3 regions of the Tissierella pigra genome follow, and region 1 is predicted to be linked to each of the others. Evidence: riboswitches for the same ligand, from Rfam matches in the RefSeq annotation. Region 1 holds a riboswitch; each other region holds the start of a gene.
What was found. A riboswitch is a leader RNA that binds a small molecule or an ion and turns the genes downstream of it on or off. The one in region 1 is predicted to bind cobalamin.

Region 1 (6,074 bases):
TTTTTAGCTAATTCATATTTGTATTTACCGTAATCCATTATTCTACATACAGGTGGATTAGCAGTTGGAGCTATTTTTACTAAATCTAATCTTTTTTCCTCGGAAATCTCCAATGCCTTCTTAATAGGCACAATTCCAAGTTGACTTCCATCAACATCAATTAATCTTACTTCCTTATCTCTGATTTCTTCATTAATCTGAAGCTCTTTGATAGTACAGCACCTCCTAATTATTCTTAAAAATATTAAAAGCGGGTATAGAATACCCGCTTAATCTCATAGAAAAATATATCTTAGTTATAATAAGACTTTTTTTAAATAACCTTATGAGCAAAGCTATAAGGTGAGAAGCGGACACTTCTACTTAAACCCAATATTTAATTTACTTAATTATTATATGACAAGGATAATTGTTTGTCAAATATATTTTATATTTTGTTTGTTAATTTTCAAGAACCTTCATATTTCTTGTTTCTTTTTAAAAAAGTCTAAAATAATCTGAAGATATTTCTTTTGTATAGCAAGATTGACAATAAGTGAAACTCCTATTCCAATTAATGTATCAATTACTCTATGTAATGCAAAATACATTGGAGCTATATCTCCTCCATGGGAAACAGTTATACTTAAAAATACTACACAGCTAATATATGTTGAACTAGCCCACTTTAGAAATACATTGGTATATATAATTGGAATTAAAAATAAGCTTAATAGCAAATAATGAATCCAATTAAATAATTCAATTTCTAAGAAATTAATCAGAATTATGGATAAAAACCCATATACTCCACCTATTAAAGTTCCTACAATTCTACTTTTGCCTACTTCAAAACTATTGGCATGGTCACTTTGCATACATAGAATTGCTGCTATTACTGAATAGAAGGGTAATCCTTTTCTAACAAAGCTTAATAAAAAGCATATATATACAGATATAACTGTTTTAATAACTCTCATTCCTGGTAGTTTTATCTTCTTATGTTGTTTTTCCATACTATCCCCTTTTAAAATTAATCAAAACTAAAGCCTTCTCCTAGTACTTCATTAACTAACCCCATGGTTATAAATACATTTGAATCTATACCTTGAGCATAGTTCTTAATTCTAATATATTGTCTTTTGCCAACAACTGTACTTATTATTGTTTTTTCACTTCTAGAAAATCCTCCATTGGCAACATAAATTGTAGTACCTCTTTTTATTTCATTAATTATATAATCATTTATCTCATTACTTTTATCACTAATGATTATAACATTCAATCTTTCATTAAAACTTGCAATCATATTATCTATTACATATGCATTTATAATAAGACCTAATAAAGCATATAATCCAAGTTTTAAACCAAAACTAAATGTAGCAAATACTATAATAATAAAATCAGATAAAAGTAATGCCTTTCCTATGTTTAAATGAGTGAATTTATTGATTATCTTTGCTATAATATCAGTCCCTCCAGTAGAGGCATTTTGAGAAAAAATTATAGCCATTCCTATACCTTGTATAATTATTCCATAAATTAAATTTATTGTCAAATCATCTATTATAGGCGATTCTAACGGAGTAATTATTTCAAGTAGATATATAATTCCTGATAATAGAAAGCTTGAATATATGGTATATCCTCCAAAGTCTTTTCCAATTACTAAAAATGCCAATATAAAAAGAAAGATATTTACGATCCCCATTATTATGCCAATTGGAATAAATTTGAATATATTATTTATTACCATGGCAATTCCTATTGCACCACCTACAGCTAGATTTTCTGGCAATAAAAAATAATATAGCCCTAAAGCCATAATAAATACACCAAAATTAATCAGCATAAATTTTTTAAAATTAATCTTCATAGGCACTTCTCCACAATTGATTGTCCTTTAATGCCTCTATTAATGTATTGGCTATATTAGTAGGAGTATCTGACATATATATACCAGAATCCTTCATTGTTTTTATTTTTTCTTCCGCAGTACCTTTACCAGATGATATAATAGCTCCCGCATGCCCCATCCTCTTTCCAGTTGGCGCTGTTTTTCCACTAATAAAACCTACTACGGGTTTTCTCATGTTTTCTTTAATCCACAGAGCAGCTTTTTCTTCTGCATTTCCGCCTATTTCTCCAATCATAATTACTGCATCTGTATCTTCATCTTCATTGAAAGCCTTAAGTACATCTATAAAATCAGTTCCATTTACAGGATCTCCTCCAATTCCTACAGCAGTTGATTGTCCAATTCCTTTTTGAGATAATTGATGTACTGCCTCATAGGTCAAAGTCCCAGAACGTGATACAATCCCTATTCTTCCTTTTTTATGTATATATCCTGGCATAATCCCTATTTTACATTCTTCTGGTGTAATAATTCCTGGACAATTAGGACCAATTAATCTAGTTTTTTTGCCTTCCATATATCTTTTAACTATGAGCATATCCCTTATAGGAATATGTTCAGTAATACAAATAATCATATCTAATCCTGCATCTACACCTTCTAGAATTGCATCTGCTGCAAACTTAGCTGGAACATATATTATCGAAACATTTCCTCCAGTATTATCTACAGCCTCTTGCACAGTATTAAATACAGGTATACCTTCAACTTCAGTATTTCCTTTTCCTGGTGTTACTCCTCCAACTATATTAGTTCCATACTCAAGCATTAGTTTTGTATGATATGCAGCAGTATTACCTGTTATTCCTTGTACTATTAGTTTAGTGGATTTATTTACCCATATACTCATTATTTAGCCACCTTTCTATTTTATTAATTCTAATATTTTCTTAGCACCTTCATCCATATCTTTTACTGCAAATATATTTAGACTAGAGCTTTTTATTATTTCCATACCCAAGTCTGCATTAGTTCCTTCCAATCTAATTACTAAAGGAATATCCAATTTTAATTCTTTAGCTGCATTGACAATTCCTTTAGCTATAATGTCACATTTCATTATTCCACCAAATATATTGACAAAAATCCCTTTAACTCTATGGTCTAATAATATTATCTTAAATGCCTTGGTAACATTTTCTTCTGCAGCTCCTCCACCTACATCTAAAAAATTAGCTGGTTCCCCACCATGAAATTTTATTAAATCCATAGTAGCCATGGCTAAGCCTGCACCATTTACTACACATCCAATATTTCCATCTAAGGATATATAAGATAAACCATATTTTGATGCTTCTATTTCTTTTTCATCTTCTTCACTTAAATCTCTATAGTTGGATATATCTTGATTTCTAAATAAGCCATTTTCATCAAAGTTTATTTTTGCATCTAAAGCAATTAATTTTCTTTCTGTTGTTAATACCAATGGATTTATTTCGACCAAGGTACAATCTTTCTCCATGAAAAGTCGATATAAATTCATCATAAACTTTACTCCATCATCCATTACCTCTATTGGCAAATTAATATTAAAACATATTCTTCTGGCTTGAAATTCTGTTAAACCTATTAGGGAATCTATAGTCTCTTTATAAATTTTATTAGGTCTTTTTAATGCTACTTCTTCAATGTCAGTTCCGCCTTCTTCAGATGCCATAAGAGTTACCCTTGACTTATCTCTATCTAGTACAAATCCCAAATAATATTCTTTATAAATTTCACATCCTTCTTCTATTAGGACAGCCTTTACTTCCTTTCCTTCTTCTCCCGTTTGATGTGTTATTAATTTTTTACCTAATAGCTCTTTAGAATAATTTTTAACATCATCTATTGATTCAGCTATTTTAACTCCTCCAGCCTTTCCACGTCCACCAGCATGGATTTGAGCCTTTACAACTGCAATATCAGTTCCTATTCTCCAAGAAGCCTTTTCTGCATCTTCTGGATTATGTATAACTTCTCCATTAGGAACTGGAATTCCATAGTTTCTTAATAATTCTTTTGCCTGATATTCATGTATATTCATCTTTATCCCCCCAATTTATTTTTCAAAAAAATAACTCAGCAAAAATTTGCTGAGTTATTACTATAATCTTATAAAACAAGTATTGCAGAACAAAAAAAACCTTTCTACAATAGAAAGGATATTATTAATAGAGTAGAACAAGCCTTTAGCCTACCTTATAAATAACACCTCCTCATCCTCGTGAGCAATAAACAGCGTTTTTATCATTGGCAGGTCTCCTGACTAAAGAATAACAAACTTTATCCCTTCCCATACTTTAAGTACAGTGGTATTTATAAAGTTCTATCTATCACAGTGGCGGGACCGTGTCGGAATTAAACCGAGCTTCCCTTTTAAATAATCTTATATAAAATTATACCAACGATTAAAATATTAAATTTTAAGAAAAATATATCATATTAAATATAAATTGTCAAATTATAGGTTTTAATAGAATATTATTTATAATATTGATATTAGTCTTTATAGAAAAAAATTACTATATAAGATAACTTTCTCTATTAAAAAATAGAGAAAGTTATCTTATTATATTTATTTTGCTAACTCATATAAGGCTTGAGCATATATTTTTGTAATCTTCATTAAATTCTCTATGGATATATATTCATCTCTTTGATGAACTACATCTGGTTGACCTGGAAACATTGGTCCAAATGCTACAGCATTTTCCATGGCTCTAGCATAAGTTCCACCGCCAATAGTAATGGCATCACTATTTATATCTCCTGTTTGTTCCTTATATACTTTCATCAAGGTTTTCACTAAAAAGCTATCCTTTGGAACATATAATGGCTTACTGTCACTTCTGCCTTCAACTAACTCTAATTTTGTTCCTTCAATATTCTTCCTTATGCCTTCATATACTTCCTTTGAACTGCTTCTTATTGGATACCTAACATTTATAGTTAAGATTATCTTATTATCCTCTAGTTTAATAAGCCCTGGATTAAAATTTAATTTTCCTGACATATCATCTTCTAATCCACATCCAATTCTTTCACCATTATGTTTGAATCCTATTCTTTCATTGTAAATATTTATAAATTCACAAATATCACATTTACCTTCAAGCATATAACCTAAAAAGTCCATTAAATACGAAATAGCATTTTCTCCTTTTTCTGGAGTACTTCCGTGGGCTGATATGCCCCTTGCTATTACCTTTACTTGATTATTCACTATATTTATATCTATTGAATTATTCTTCTCTTTTATATAATCCTTATATCTTTCATCAAAGTTCTCTATATCCTCTACTTCTAAAGTCACCTCTGCATAGTCTGGAACCATATTGGGGGCATTTCCACCTTTTAAATCTATAAGTTTGATACTTCCACATATATTTGAATCTATTTTTTGTTCTAGATTAAATACTATAATGCCCTTTTCTCCATATATAACGGGAAAATCTGCATCTGGTGTAAATGCCATAGTTGGAGCTTTTTCATGCTTGAAATAATAATTCATACATCCCCAACCTGTTTCCTCATTTGTTCCAAGTATCAATCTAATCTTTCTATTAAGACTTATACCAGATTCTTTTAGAGCCTTCATAGCATAAAGTACAGCAATAGCAGGTCCTTTATCATCTACAGTACCTCTCCCATATATTTTTTCATCATGAATTTCCCCGCCATAAGGAGGATAAGTCCAACCTGTACCTTCTGGTACAACATCAAGGTGAGCTAAAACTCCTACTGTCTCTTCTCCTTGTCCGAACTCTGCATATCCAGCATAGCCCTCTAAATCTTTAGTATCAAATCCTAGTTTTTCTGATAGTTCTAGAGCATATTGAAGTGCTTTATAAGGTCCCTCCCCAAAGGGCATATTCTCTTTTGGTTCTTCTTCTACACTTTTAATTTTTACTATTTCTTGAGTTGATGCAATAATTTCTTCCTTATAACTATCAATTAAATTTATAAAATTCATTTTATACTCTCCCCTTTCCTGCTTATGATTATTATACCTTTGTTATTATTTTCATTCAACTTTATTATTTTTCTTTTATATAAATCCAATTAAATGGTTACACTAACCTTAGAAAAATTAATAAGGTGGGGATATCTTGAAAAAGAAGAAAATAATATTTTTGTTTTTAGTATTAGGGTTAATTGCATCCTTTATACTTATTTACGATGGTTTTTTCCC
Region 2 (6,074 bases), 1.5 Mb from region 1:
TAAAGAAATGGCTGAAATAGTAGGATGTCCAAAGGGACCTAGAGCTGTAGGAAGTGTATTAAATAAAAATCCTGTGGCTATAATTGTACCTTGCCATAGAGTAGTTGGTACTAATGGAAAGTTAGTAGGATTTGCAGGTGGAATAGATTTAAAAGAAAAATTATTGAATCTAGAAAAGAATAACATTATATAATTAACTTGAATATCCTAATATAAAAACAGAAGGGAGAATGATTATGGATTATCCTATTGTTTTTATACCAGGACTTTTTGGCTCCATGGGCGATGATGTAATAAATGGAACTGGAGATTTTTCCTTTGGATTTGCAGAGAAAATCTATAGACCATTTATTGGAATACTAAACTCTATGGGTTATGAAGAAAATAAAAACTTATATATATCCTATTATGATTGGAAAAAACCTGTATTGGAAATAGTAGAAAGGTATTTGATTCCCACTATTGAGGAAGCCAAAAGAAAATCAGGAATGGATAAGGTAATTCTTATAGGGCATAGTTTAGGTGGATTAGTGGGAAGAGCCTATATGTGCTATATATATCCTTTAACTATAGATAAACTAATTATGATAGGTACTCCAAATTTAGGTTCTGTAAATGCCTATTATTTTTGGAGTGGAGGGAAATTGCCTTATTCTAAAGTAGAAGATAATATTTTATATAATGCAGTGAAATTTGGGTTTATATTATACTATAGTTTGTTTCATAGGGTAAACTATATAGAAGGTTTAAGAAAAATATTTCCAGTGGTACAGGATTTACTTCCAAGTTATAAATATGGAGACTATTTATTATTTAAAGATAAAGAAGTTATGAAGACGGTCTCTGTCGAGGATATGATTGTTAGTAATCCATTTTTAAATGGACTGGAAAATATTATAATGGATAAAAATAAAACGTTCATTGTAAGTGGTACAGGAGTAGCTACAAATAATGAGTTTATAGTAAACATAAATAAAAGAAAGAAAGTATTATGGTCAGATGGAAAGCCTATAGATACAATTAAAACAAGTTATGGAGATGGCACAGTAACTACAACTAGTACATTGGGATATTTAGGTGGGAATCATATAGTATTAGAAGGAAATCATACAAATATCTTATATAAATCCAAGAATTATTTGGAAGATATATTAGGAAAAGTATCTTCAATGGAAGAAATAACTGAGGAACAAGTAGAAAAGGTATATTTTATTATAGCTGACAACTGTAATGCCATAAATATTCAAACTTCAGAGTCCAATCAAGTGTCTAGTAAATCAATAAACATTGTTGATGATAAAATTCAAGCTATAAAACTGTCCCCTAATAGATTTATGATAATGATTGCAGGAGATAAGGATTTAAGTTTTAAAATCAATATAGATTCATATATAAAATCTAAGGCTGAAATTCATATGTTTATTGTTGATAATAATGGTATTAATATGGAAAGGGACTACTTGAAGTATATAATGTAATATGATATTATTTTTTTACAATGTAATAGCTTTATAGGTGTTTCATACATTATTATGAAACTTAATAGGGAAAGTGGTGAAATGCCACTACAGCCCCCGCTACTGTAAATGGGTACGAAACCAAAATAGCCACTGGGAAACTGGGAAGGCATTGGAACTAGGATGAACCATAAGTCAGGATACCTGCCTATATTTAAGCCTCGGAGGGAGGGATGAGATATAAAAAACTTATCCTTAATAAAGGCTTAAGTTTTTTTGTTTTCAAAGAGGCAAGTTATTGTAGATAATAAAAAACAGGAGGAAGAAAATGAGAAGAATTAAAGGGTTAGCATTATTATTATCATTGTTATTAGTATTTTCAATAGTTGGCTGTACTTCTAAGGAAAAACCAAATGAAGAATTGTCATTAGAAGATATAGATTCACAGGGTAGTGAAGTAGATGAAGAGATAGTATCTTTTCCAGTAGAAATAGAAGATAGCTTTGGAAACAAAGTAACTATAGAAAAAGAACCTACTAAAATAGTATCTTTAGCACCAAATAATACAGAAGTGTTATTTGCTTTAGGATTGGGAGATAAAGTAATAGGAGTAACATCTTATTGTGATTACCCAGAAGAAGCTAAGACTAAGGAAGTTGTAGGAGATTTTAGTGGAAATAATTTGGAAAAAATAGTGGAGTTAAACCCAGATTTAGTTTTAATTTATGGTGCTGGAAATGAAGAAGATAATAAGATACTAAAAGAGGCAGGAATAAAAGTTCTTGGATTTATGCCTGAAACTATAGATGCTGTAATGAAGGATATAGAAACAGTAGGAAAGGCTACGGGAAAAGATAAAGAAGCATCTGAATTTATAAAATCTATGAATAATAAGAAGAATGAAATACTAGATAAGGTAAAAGATCAAGAAAAAATTAAAGTATTTTATGAAATATGGCATGATCCATTAATGACAGCGGGTAAAGGTTCATATATAGATGAGTTAATTACTTTATCTGGAGGAGAGAATATAGCACAAGATGCAGATGGTGCATATCCACAATATGATTTAGAACAATTAGTTGAAAGAAATCCAGAAGTTTATTTAACATCAGCAGATACTGAAGATAAAACTGTTGAATCTATAAAATCTAGACCAGGTTATGAAAATATATCAGCCATAGAAAATGATAGAATCCATATCTTTGAAGGAAATGAATCAAATATCATGTCTCGACCTGGGCCAAGAATAATTGAAGCATTGGAGTTAGTGGCAAAATCCATTCATCCAGAATTATTTAAATAAAGTTGGGGTTTAGATGAAAAAAGACATAAGTAAGACAAGATATAGTTTGATTATAGTTATATTAATATTGATCCTAACATTTGCCATAGCTTTTTTTTCCGTAATAGGTACTGCAAATATTGGTGTAATAGATACATTTAGAATTGTTATTTCAAAGATACCTATTATAGAAAGATGTATAGATATTTCAGATATTTCTAAGTCACATGAAACTATAATTTGGTCCATAAGACTTCCTAGAGTATTGTTAGGAGCTTTAGTTGGTGCTAGTCTATCTATGACAGGTGCTGCTTTCCAAGGAATATTTAAAAATCCAATGGCTGATCCTTATGTAATAGGAATTTCATCAGGGGCTGCACTTGGTGCTTCCATAGCAATAATACTTGGAATAAATATATCCTTTATGAATTTATCAACTATATCTATATTTGCATTTATTGGGGCCTTATCTGCAGTTTTTACAGTATATAATATAGCAAGAATAAAAAACAAAGTTCCTGTAACTACTTTACTTTTAGCAGGTATTGCCATAGGTCAGTTTTTAACTGCAATAATGTCTTTTTTAATGGTTATTTATAGTAAAGATATGGCAAAGATAATATACTGGACCATGGGAAGTTTGGCGGGAAAAGGGTGGACACCTTTAATAAGTATAACTATTCCTGTAGTTATATCAATGACGGGTATCGGCTTTTTTGCAAGAGACTTAAATATTATGCTAATAGGAGAAGAATCGGCCCAAAGTCTAGGGATAGATGTGGAGAGAACGAAGGTATATATACTTATACTAGGAAGTTTCTTGGTTTCCATGGTAGTATCTGTATCAGGGATCATAGGATTTGTAGGACTTATTATACCTCATATAGTGAGAATAGTATTGGGGCCAGATAATAGAATATTACTTCCATCATCGGCTTTAGTAGGAGCTATATTTATGATATTTGCAGATACCATAGCTCGTACAATAATTTCCCCAGTAGAAATTCCAGTTGGAATAATAACTGCTTTATTTGGAGGTCCATTTTTTCTATATTTGCTGCGAAAGAGTAAGAAATAGTGAGGTGTTGCTATGTATACTTTAGAAGTTAAAGATTTAAGCTTTAGTTATGGAAAGAAAGCAGTATTAAAGAACATATCTCTTAATATAGAAAAAGGAAACTTTATAAGCATAATAGGTCCTAATGGTTCTGGGAAATCCACTCTTTTAAAAAATCTTAATAATTTATATAAACCTGATAATGGAAGCATATTTTTAGATGGACTAAATATAAAGAAAGTAAAACCTAGGGAATTGGCCATGAAAATAGCTTTAGTGCCTCAAAATACTGTTATTGATTATGACTTTACAGTGGAAGATATAGTTCTTATGGGAAGACATCCTTATAAGGGAAGATTTCAAAAGGAAGATGAAAGCGATTATAGGATTGTAAATGAAGCAATGGAAATGACTAATACCCTTTATTTAAAGGATAGGATAATTACAGAGATTTCAGGTGGGGAAAGACAAAGGGTTATAATAGCCAAGGCTCTAGCCCAAAATCCTTCTATTATACTATTAGATGAACCTACTTCTCATTTAGATATAAATCATCAAATAGAAATACTAAATCTATTGAGAAAATTAAATCAAGAAAAAGGTACAACTATAGTGGTAGTAATCCATGATATAAATCTGGCATCAAGGTATTCTGATGAGATTATTCTGATAAAGGATGGTCAAATAAAAGCTACAGGTAGTCCTCAAAAGGTTATAACGAAGGAAAATATTGAATTTGCATATAATATTAACGTTGAAATAGACATGAATAAGTATTCAAATAGTTTATATTTAACACCAATTAATGAGTGAAGATTAAATATAAAAAAACAAACTAGTTTAAACTAGTTTGTTTTTTTATATTTAATTTTTTTATTTGTTATGTTATATTAAATAATTGAGGAGTGATAAAAATGAAATATAAATTAGTTGCAATAGATATGGATGGAACACTTTTAAATAACAATAATGAAGTTTCTGAAAGGACAAGGAAAGCTATAGACAAAGCCAAAGAAAAAGGCGTTCATATTGTTATATCTACAGGAAGGGTTCTCAAATCAGCTTTATACTATGGGAAGTCATTAAATTTAAAAGCCCCAATAATTGCATGTAATGGTGCCATTATTGCAGATGAATCAGATAATATTATTTATAAAAATTCTATAGATAAAAATTTAATAAAGTCAATAATTGATATTGCAAAAGAGAGAAATATATATTATCATTTCTATGATGAATCTAGATTTTATTCTCATGTTAAAGTTGAAGAAGTATTGAAATTTTATAATGAAGGAAACAAAGAAAATAGTATAGATATAAAAGTATTTGAAAATATAGAAGAAATTATAGAAGATAAAGATTTGAATGTATATAAATTTATATTTATAGATGAAAATAAAGATAATCTACAGAATTTAAGGCGAGAATTGGGTAATATAGATAATATAGGTATATCCAGTTCGTGGGCAAACAATATAGAGGCAATGGGATGTAATGTGTCAAAGGGAGAGGCAGTAAAAGAATTATGTACAAAGCTTAATATTAAACCAGAAGAAGTAATAGCCATAGGTGATAGTGAAAATGATTTACCCATGTTACGTTTTGCAGGTTTAGGAGTTGCCATGGGAAATGGAAATGAAATAATAAAAAAAGAGGCTGATTATATTACAGATACAAATCAGGAAGATGGAGTAGCTAAGGTAATAGAGAAATTCATACTAGAATAGGAGAGTAAACAATATATGTCATTAAATATAGTACTTGTGGAACCTGAAATACCTTCAAATACAGGAAATATCGCTAGAACTTGTGCTTTAACAGGAACGGTACTTCATTTAGTAAGACCTTTAGGTTTTTCAGTAGATGATAAGGCACTTAAAAGAGCTGGACTTGATTATTGGAATCTAGTGGAAATCCATTATTATGATAATTTTTTTGAGTTATTGGAAAAATACCCTTATGGGGATTTTTATTATGCCACAACTAAGGCTAAAAATAACTATACAGAATTTAACTACAATGATAATTCATTTTTTGTTTTTGGTAGGGAAACGAAAGGGTTATCAAAGGAAATATTAGAAGATAATTTTGACAAAGGTATTAGAATACCTATGAAGACAAATATAGCTAGATCTTTAAATTTAGCTAACTCAGTAAATATAGTATTATTCGAAGCTTTAAGGCAATTGAATTTTCCTAATATAGAATAAAGTTAAAAAAAACGATAATAACCACAATAAATGTGGTATTATATATTTAGAATAAATAGGTTAAT
Region 3 (6,074 bases), 1.0 Mb from region 1:
CTTTTTCTATCTTTAGATTTATTTCTTTTAAAACATTCTTGTTTTTATAGCTTATACTTAAATCTTTAATCTCTAGTATAATATTATTATTCATCCATTTACTCCCTCCTCAGCAAGAATAAAAAGAATGGTGCTCCTAATACTGCCATTACAATACCTACTGGTATCTCCGTTGGACTTAAAAACGTTCTTGCAAAGGTATCACTAAACATTAGAAGTATAGAGCCTAATAATGCTGTTGCAGGAAACATATAATTATAATCATTTCCCATTATTAGTCTTATACTGTGAGGCACTATAAGACCAACAAATCCTAAAAGTCCTACAACACTTACTGCACTAGCAGCTAGAAGAGCAGCGAGAACAGTAAATCCAAGTCTTGCAGCCTCTACATTTAACCCTAAACCCCTTGCAACATCATCACCTAATATTAAAATATTAAGTTTCTCTGCAAATATATTTACTAAAATAATTCCTATTATGGTATAAGGTAATATGGTATATACTTCTGGCCAAGACCTTGAAGATAAACTTCCATTCATAAAGGTTAATGCTCCATGAACACGGTCACTATAGAAAACTAGCATACCTGAAATACCTGCTCCGAATAAGGCCGATACAGCTACACCTGCTAATATTATTCTTGTAGTTTGTATTCCACCCTTCCAAGATAAAATATATATTATAAAAGCTGCTAACATAGCCCCTATAAAGGCGGCAATAGGTACTAAACCAACATGCTGAGGAAAGATAACTAATACTGCTATACCAAAAAGCCCTGCACCACTACTTATACCAATAATACTTGGATCTGCTAAAGGATTCTTCATAACCCCTTGTAAAATAGCACCTGATAAAGCAAGGTTTGCACCTACTAAAGCAGCTAATATCATTCTTGGCAATCTAATATTCCAAATTACCATTCTTTCCGCACTTCCGTCATCTGTCATAATAACTTCAAATATACGTTTTGCCCCAACTTCAAGAGTGCCTTTAGTATTTCCCAGTATAAAACCCACAAAAAACAGTATTATTAAAATAGCAATAATGGTTATTTTAAAACCTTTATTGTCTTTAAGGGAAATATCGCTTTTCATCCTACTTATTCACCTCTTCATAAATTTCTGGATAAATATTTTTAGCCATATATTCTATGGCTTCATTATAATAAGGCCCTGCATTATACAAAAAGTATTCCTGTGGAAGATGAATAACACGACCTTCCTGTACAGCTTTTACCCCACTCCATACTGGATTTGTGTTAAATTCTTCCTCTATGGATTTTATAGCTTCTTCATTACTGGAAATCATACTGGTAACCAAAACATAATCTGGATTTTTCTCCACTATATACTCTATATCCAATGGCGTAGTTTCTGATCCTATAGTATCTGGTGGTAAATCAGATGCAATATTTTTAAGTCTCAATATCTTAGCAACATCTCCTGCTATACTATTATCTAGTTTTACAGCAAGTGTTTTAGAAGTTATATATAATATAACTACAGATTTAGATTCATCTGGTAATTTTGATACAATTTCTTTTTTCTGTTTTTCCAGTTCCTTTATTTTAGTTTCAGCTAGTTCTTCCTTCTCAAGTATTTTTCCAAATGCCTTATATGTAGACACCACATCATCATATCCTCTTATATGAGTAGTGATTACATTAAAACCCATTTCTCTTAACTTCTTTGCTTGAGTTGATTGGGTTCCAACTTGAGCTATAATTAAATCTGGCTTATGAGGTATTACAGACTCCATATCTATAGAATATACAGGCCCTATAGTTGGAAGATTTCGTATTTCCTCTCTATACTCTGGTATAAGTTTCACATTGTCTGATACGTCAGATGTACATACAGACTTGCCTCCTAAATCGTACCAAATGTTTAAAGGAGTACCAGACAATACAGCTATCTTCTCTGGTTTCTCTTTTAAAATAGTTTCCTTTTTTAAAAAGTCCTTTACAGTTAAGGGATACTTGTCTCCTTCTACAGTTATTGATAGCTGAGTATCATCTACCTTTTCTGTATTCTGAACATTGGTTAAACCACCTACTCCTGTGGTTTTGGTACAACCTGAAATACTAGTGGTTATTACAGCCAAAATCATTAACCACAATATGTTTTTATACTTTTTCATCTTTTTCACCCTTTCTTTTTACGGTACATAAAAAACTCCAACATTCATAGAATTCTACGATTGCTGGAGTTTTGTAAGCCTATATATAGACCATTTTTGTTGTTTTAAATCCAAAAATAATTGCTATCAAAAAACCTTCTGAAAATAATCATCAGAAGGATAGCCAAATAAAGCAATTTACTTAAAAACTAGCTTTCTCCATCTACCGTAGAGTTATTCTGCTAATAAAATAGGAAGGTATTCTGACTCAAGCTTAATCATCTTTTCTGCCTTCCCAGTTTCCCAGTGGCATTTAGAAAAGACTATTCTTTTACAGCGGCGGGACCGTGAGGGATTTACACCCTACTTCCCTATTACAATAGAATAATAATTCTATAAACCTATTTATCCTATATTCAATTTTAATCAACATTATACTACATAAATAAATTCCACACAAGCTTCAGCAAATATGTTTGTTATCTTTTTATTAATACTTAAGACCTGATGAATGTTTAATACAAGGAAATCAACTCATTATACCTGTTTATCCAGATTTTTGCTCAAAATACTTATCCTCCAAATCTTCTAAGTGATAAAAAATATGAACTAAATCTTTGCCAAAGCTCTGCAAGGAATAGTAGTTATCACTTCCATCGGTTATTTTCTCTATAACCTTTCTGTCTAGTAATATAGTTAATTTCCTATTTAATTCTGTATGACTCATATATGGGATACTATTTAAAATATCCTTATACCGTCCATTCCCAAGATGGATAGACTTTAGAATTTCTGGTATCCATCTTAGTTTAATTAAATCATGTACAATTTCAAATCCATTAGAAATTTTGCTTTTCATAATTTCACATCCTTACGAACAAATTTGTGCCTTTTTGTTTATCTTATTTTATCATATAATTAGATTAAAGAAAGATACTAATTAATAGTTAATTAAAAATTTTTAGGAGGGGTTATATGAAACATGTAAATTTATTACAAAAATATTTATCAAATTTGGCTGTATTGAATATTAAATTCCACAATATCCATTGGAATGTTGTAGGTAACCAATTTGTTCAAGTTCACGAATTTACTGAAGGTCTATATGACAAATTATTTGAAAATCTAGACGAAGTTGCAGAATTATTAAAGATGAAAGATATAATGCCATTATCAACTATGGCTGAATACCTAGATAATTCAGATATTGAAGAAATCAAGGCTAAAGATTTTGCAATTAAAGAATCATTAGAAATAGTTAAAACAGATTTAGAAAAAATGAAAATATTAGCAACTGAAATCAGAAATATAGCTGATGAAGAAGGAGACTTTGAAACTGTAGCCATATTTGAAGACTACGTTGCTGATTATAGTAAAAATATATGGTTCATTAATTCTATATTAAAATAAAAATAAGTATAATATAAAATGAGGCTGTTTCATAACTGGTTTATCAGTTATGAAACAGCCTTTTTTATTCTCGAGCTAACAACTGATAAATAGGAGAATTACTGTTTTCTAGTTTATAAATTCTGCTATTTTATCCAAAGAACTATATACATCATTTTCATTAATTGCTATAAAGGGTATCTTTATTCCAGATTCTTTCAGATAATTTGTTAACTCTTCCATAAATATACCAGAACCTTTAACTTCCTTTAAAGTTTCAAGGATGCTTTCTAATTCATCATTATTCGAAATCTCTCCTCTGAATTCTCCAGAACAAGTATAATTAACTCCACAACTTGGACTTCCATCTATACCCACAACTCCTAGAATCTCATATCCTGCATCAATATAACTTTTAGTCTGTTGAACTATTGGTCTAAGCATTTCTCTACATTGTTCTCTATAAAATAAGGTATCAAATTGCTCCTTTACATGGCCCCATCTTTTTATTCCATATACAATCATTTCTGGACAAGGAAGTTGAATAATACCAATATCTTTCTCTGCAATAAGATTTACAAATTCCTTAAAAATTCCCCCATACTGACTAAGACCTTCAACCTTAGAATTGGAATTAATGATACAATGACAAATTAATATTATCTTTTTATTCCTTTTCAATTTCCATCCTCCTTAACTATTCCATAGTTATAGATTAATACAATGATTTTTCTTAAATTTTAAATATACTTCTTGTCCCAAAGCATAAAGTTCCAAATCATTAAAGAGCACATCCACTTTTAAAGAAACAGAATTGATATCAACTGTATATCTTATAATATTACCTTGAGGGAGTATACCAATAATTTTACCCGAAACAGAATATGAATCTTTGCAAGATTCTAGTTTAACATGAGATATTTCAATAGTCTCTGGCCTAATTACAATTTTTGAATAAGTTGAATACTCTTGATTTATTAGTTTTGAGAATTGATCTTTTTCCAATATATTGTAATTTCCAACAAAACTTGCCGCAAAAATACTTTTTGGATTACTATAGACTTCAAAAGGGGTTCCTGATTGTTCTATAATACCATCTCTCATTATATGAATTGTATCTGACATAGTCATTGCTTCATCTTGATCGTGGGTGACAAATATAGAAGTCATATTAAGTTCTCTATGTATTTCCTTTATCCTAGCTTGTAAAGATTTTCGAAGCTTCGCATCTACTGCACTCAAGGGCTCATCTAGTAGTAATACCTTGGGCTTAGTAACAATACATCTTGCCAATGCCACTCTCTGCTGTTCGCCACCTGAAAGCTGGTAAGGATATCGCTTTTCATAACCTTGGAGATCTACTATTTTTAAAGTATCTTTCACAAGACCATTAATAGTGTCTTTTTTAACCTTCTTCATCCTAAGTCCAAATGAAATATTATTATATACATTCATATTAGGAAAAAGGCTATATTGTTGGAATATCATCCCAATATTTCGGCTCTTAGGATTCCAAAAAGTAATATCTTCTCCATCTAGAAATATCTTTCCACTGGTTACCCCTTCTAATCCAGCAAGACATCGAAGAAGTGTACTTTTTCCACAGCCTGAAGAGCCAAGTAATGTAACAAATTCTCCCTTATGAATTGAAAGATTGGTATTTTTAAGTACATGATTTTCACCATAATATTTTTCTATATTTTCAAAAACAATATATGACATGTTTATCTCCTTAATTTGATTAAATCATCTATAAACAATAAATTAAAGTTAATCTAACTTCCAATATGTTTTTCTTAGAAATTAGATTAACTGTTATAATATATTTTGAAAGAATTTTATTTCTCTAATGATTTTATTGCATTATTCACATAAGACATATCAATTACATTTTCATATCCAATAGGGTTTTCAATAATTCCTTGTTCTAAGCAAAAACCTTCGATTGCATTATAGCCTTCTTCGGAAAAGAAACCATCGTTAGAAAGTGACCCTCTCAATATGCCAACAATTTCAACTAAATCTTTACCTTCAAACATAGGAGAAACTAATTTCGCAAGTTCTTCATCAGTATGCTCTGATTGCCATGCCATAGCTTTTATAACAGCATTTACAAATTTTTGAACTGTTTCAGGATTTTTTTCTGCAAACTCCTTAGTAACTGTGACCATTTGTGATTCATAGTACTTAGAACCATAAAGTGCCTCATGCTGTATAGGATCCGAGGTATTAATTAAAATATTGGCATTTAGATTTTTAAGTTCATTAATATGAATTCCATCAAAAAATGATGCAGCTATACTTCCTTGCTCAAGTGCAACCAAAGCAGCTCCATACTCCATATTTATCCATTCAACATCATTTTCAGAAAGTCCCGCTTCTTCTAAAACAGAAAGAACAAATGAATAAGGAGCAGAACCTGGCATACCAGCAAAAATCGTCTTACCTCTTAATTGTTCAACGCTTGTTATTTCAGAATTTCCAGCAAAAATATATTGTTTATTCTTTACTGTTGAAATAACAATCTTAGACTCTAAGCCCTCTTCAAAAGCACGAAGTACCGG

Region 2: another riboswitch for cobalamin. It lies ahead of KQI41_RS05610 (ABC transporter substrate-binding protein); the one in region 1 lies ahead of sucC (ADP-forming succinate--CoA ligase subunit beta).
Region 3: another riboswitch for cobalamin. It lies ahead of KQI41_RS17860 (ABC transporter substrate-binding protein); the one in region 1 lies ahead of sucC (ADP-forming succinate--CoA ligase subunit beta).

Annotation. Positions count from the first base shown of each region.
Region 1 covers NZ_JAHLPJ010000001.1:2,652,508-2,658,581, forward strand. The annotation lists gene infC (translation initiation factor IF-3) at 1-245, opposite strand, end outside; ribosomal protein L20 leader region at 237-371, opposite strand; gene KQI41_RS13050 (FUSC family protein) at 459-995, opposite strand; gene KQI41_RS13055 (YitT family protein) at 1,013-1,858, opposite strand; gene sucD (succinate--CoA ligase subunit alpha) at 1,848-2,750, opposite strand; gene sucC (ADP-forming succinate--CoA ligase subunit beta) at 2,766-3,926, opposite strand; cobalamin riboswitch at 4,118-4,303, opposite strand; gene pepV (dipeptidase PepV) at 4,458-5,855, opposite strand; gene ftsH (ATP-dependent zinc metalloprotease FtsH) at 5,992-6,074, shown strand, end outside.
Region 2 covers NZ_JAHLPJ010000001.1:1,131,448-1,137,521, forward strand. The annotation lists gene KQI41_RS05600 (methylated-DNA--[protein]-cysteine S-methyltransferase) at 1-193, shown strand, start outside; gene KQI41_RS05605 (esterase/lipase family protein) at 237-1,478, shown strand; cobalamin riboswitch at 1,497-1,683, shown strand; gene KQI41_RS05610 (ABC transporter substrate-binding protein) at 1,786-2,763, shown strand; gene KQI41_RS05615 (FecCD family ABC transporter permease) at 2,777-3,820, shown strand; gene KQI41_RS05620 (heme ABC transporter ATP-binding protein) at 3,833-4,612, shown strand; gene KQI41_RS05625 (Cof-type HAD-IIB family hydrolase) at 4,714-5,526, shown strand; gene trmL (tRNA (uridine(34)/cytosine(34)/5-carboxymethylaminomethyluridine(34)-2'-O)-methyltransferase TrmL) at 5,542-6,009, shown strand.
Region 3 covers NZ_JAHLPJ010000001.1:3,689,224-3,695,297, forward strand. The annotation lists gene KQI41_RS17850 (ABC transporter ATP-binding protein) at 1-94, opposite strand, end outside; gene KQI41_RS17855 (FecCD family ABC transporter permease) at 99-1,097, opposite strand; gene KQI41_RS17860 (ABC transporter substrate-binding protein) at 1,099-2,142, opposite strand; cobalamin riboswitch at 2,358-2,541, opposite strand; gene KQI41_RS17865 (winged helix-turn-helix transcriptional regulator) at 2,669-2,980, opposite strand; gene KQI41_RS17870 (Dps family protein) at 3,097-3,531, shown strand; gene KQI41_RS17875 (CD3072 family TudS-related putative desulfidase) at 3,640-4,191, opposite strand; gene KQI41_RS17880 (ABC transporter ATP-binding protein) at 4,219-5,232, opposite strand; gene KQI41_RS17885 (ABC transporter substrate-binding protein) at 5,349-6,074, opposite strand, start outside.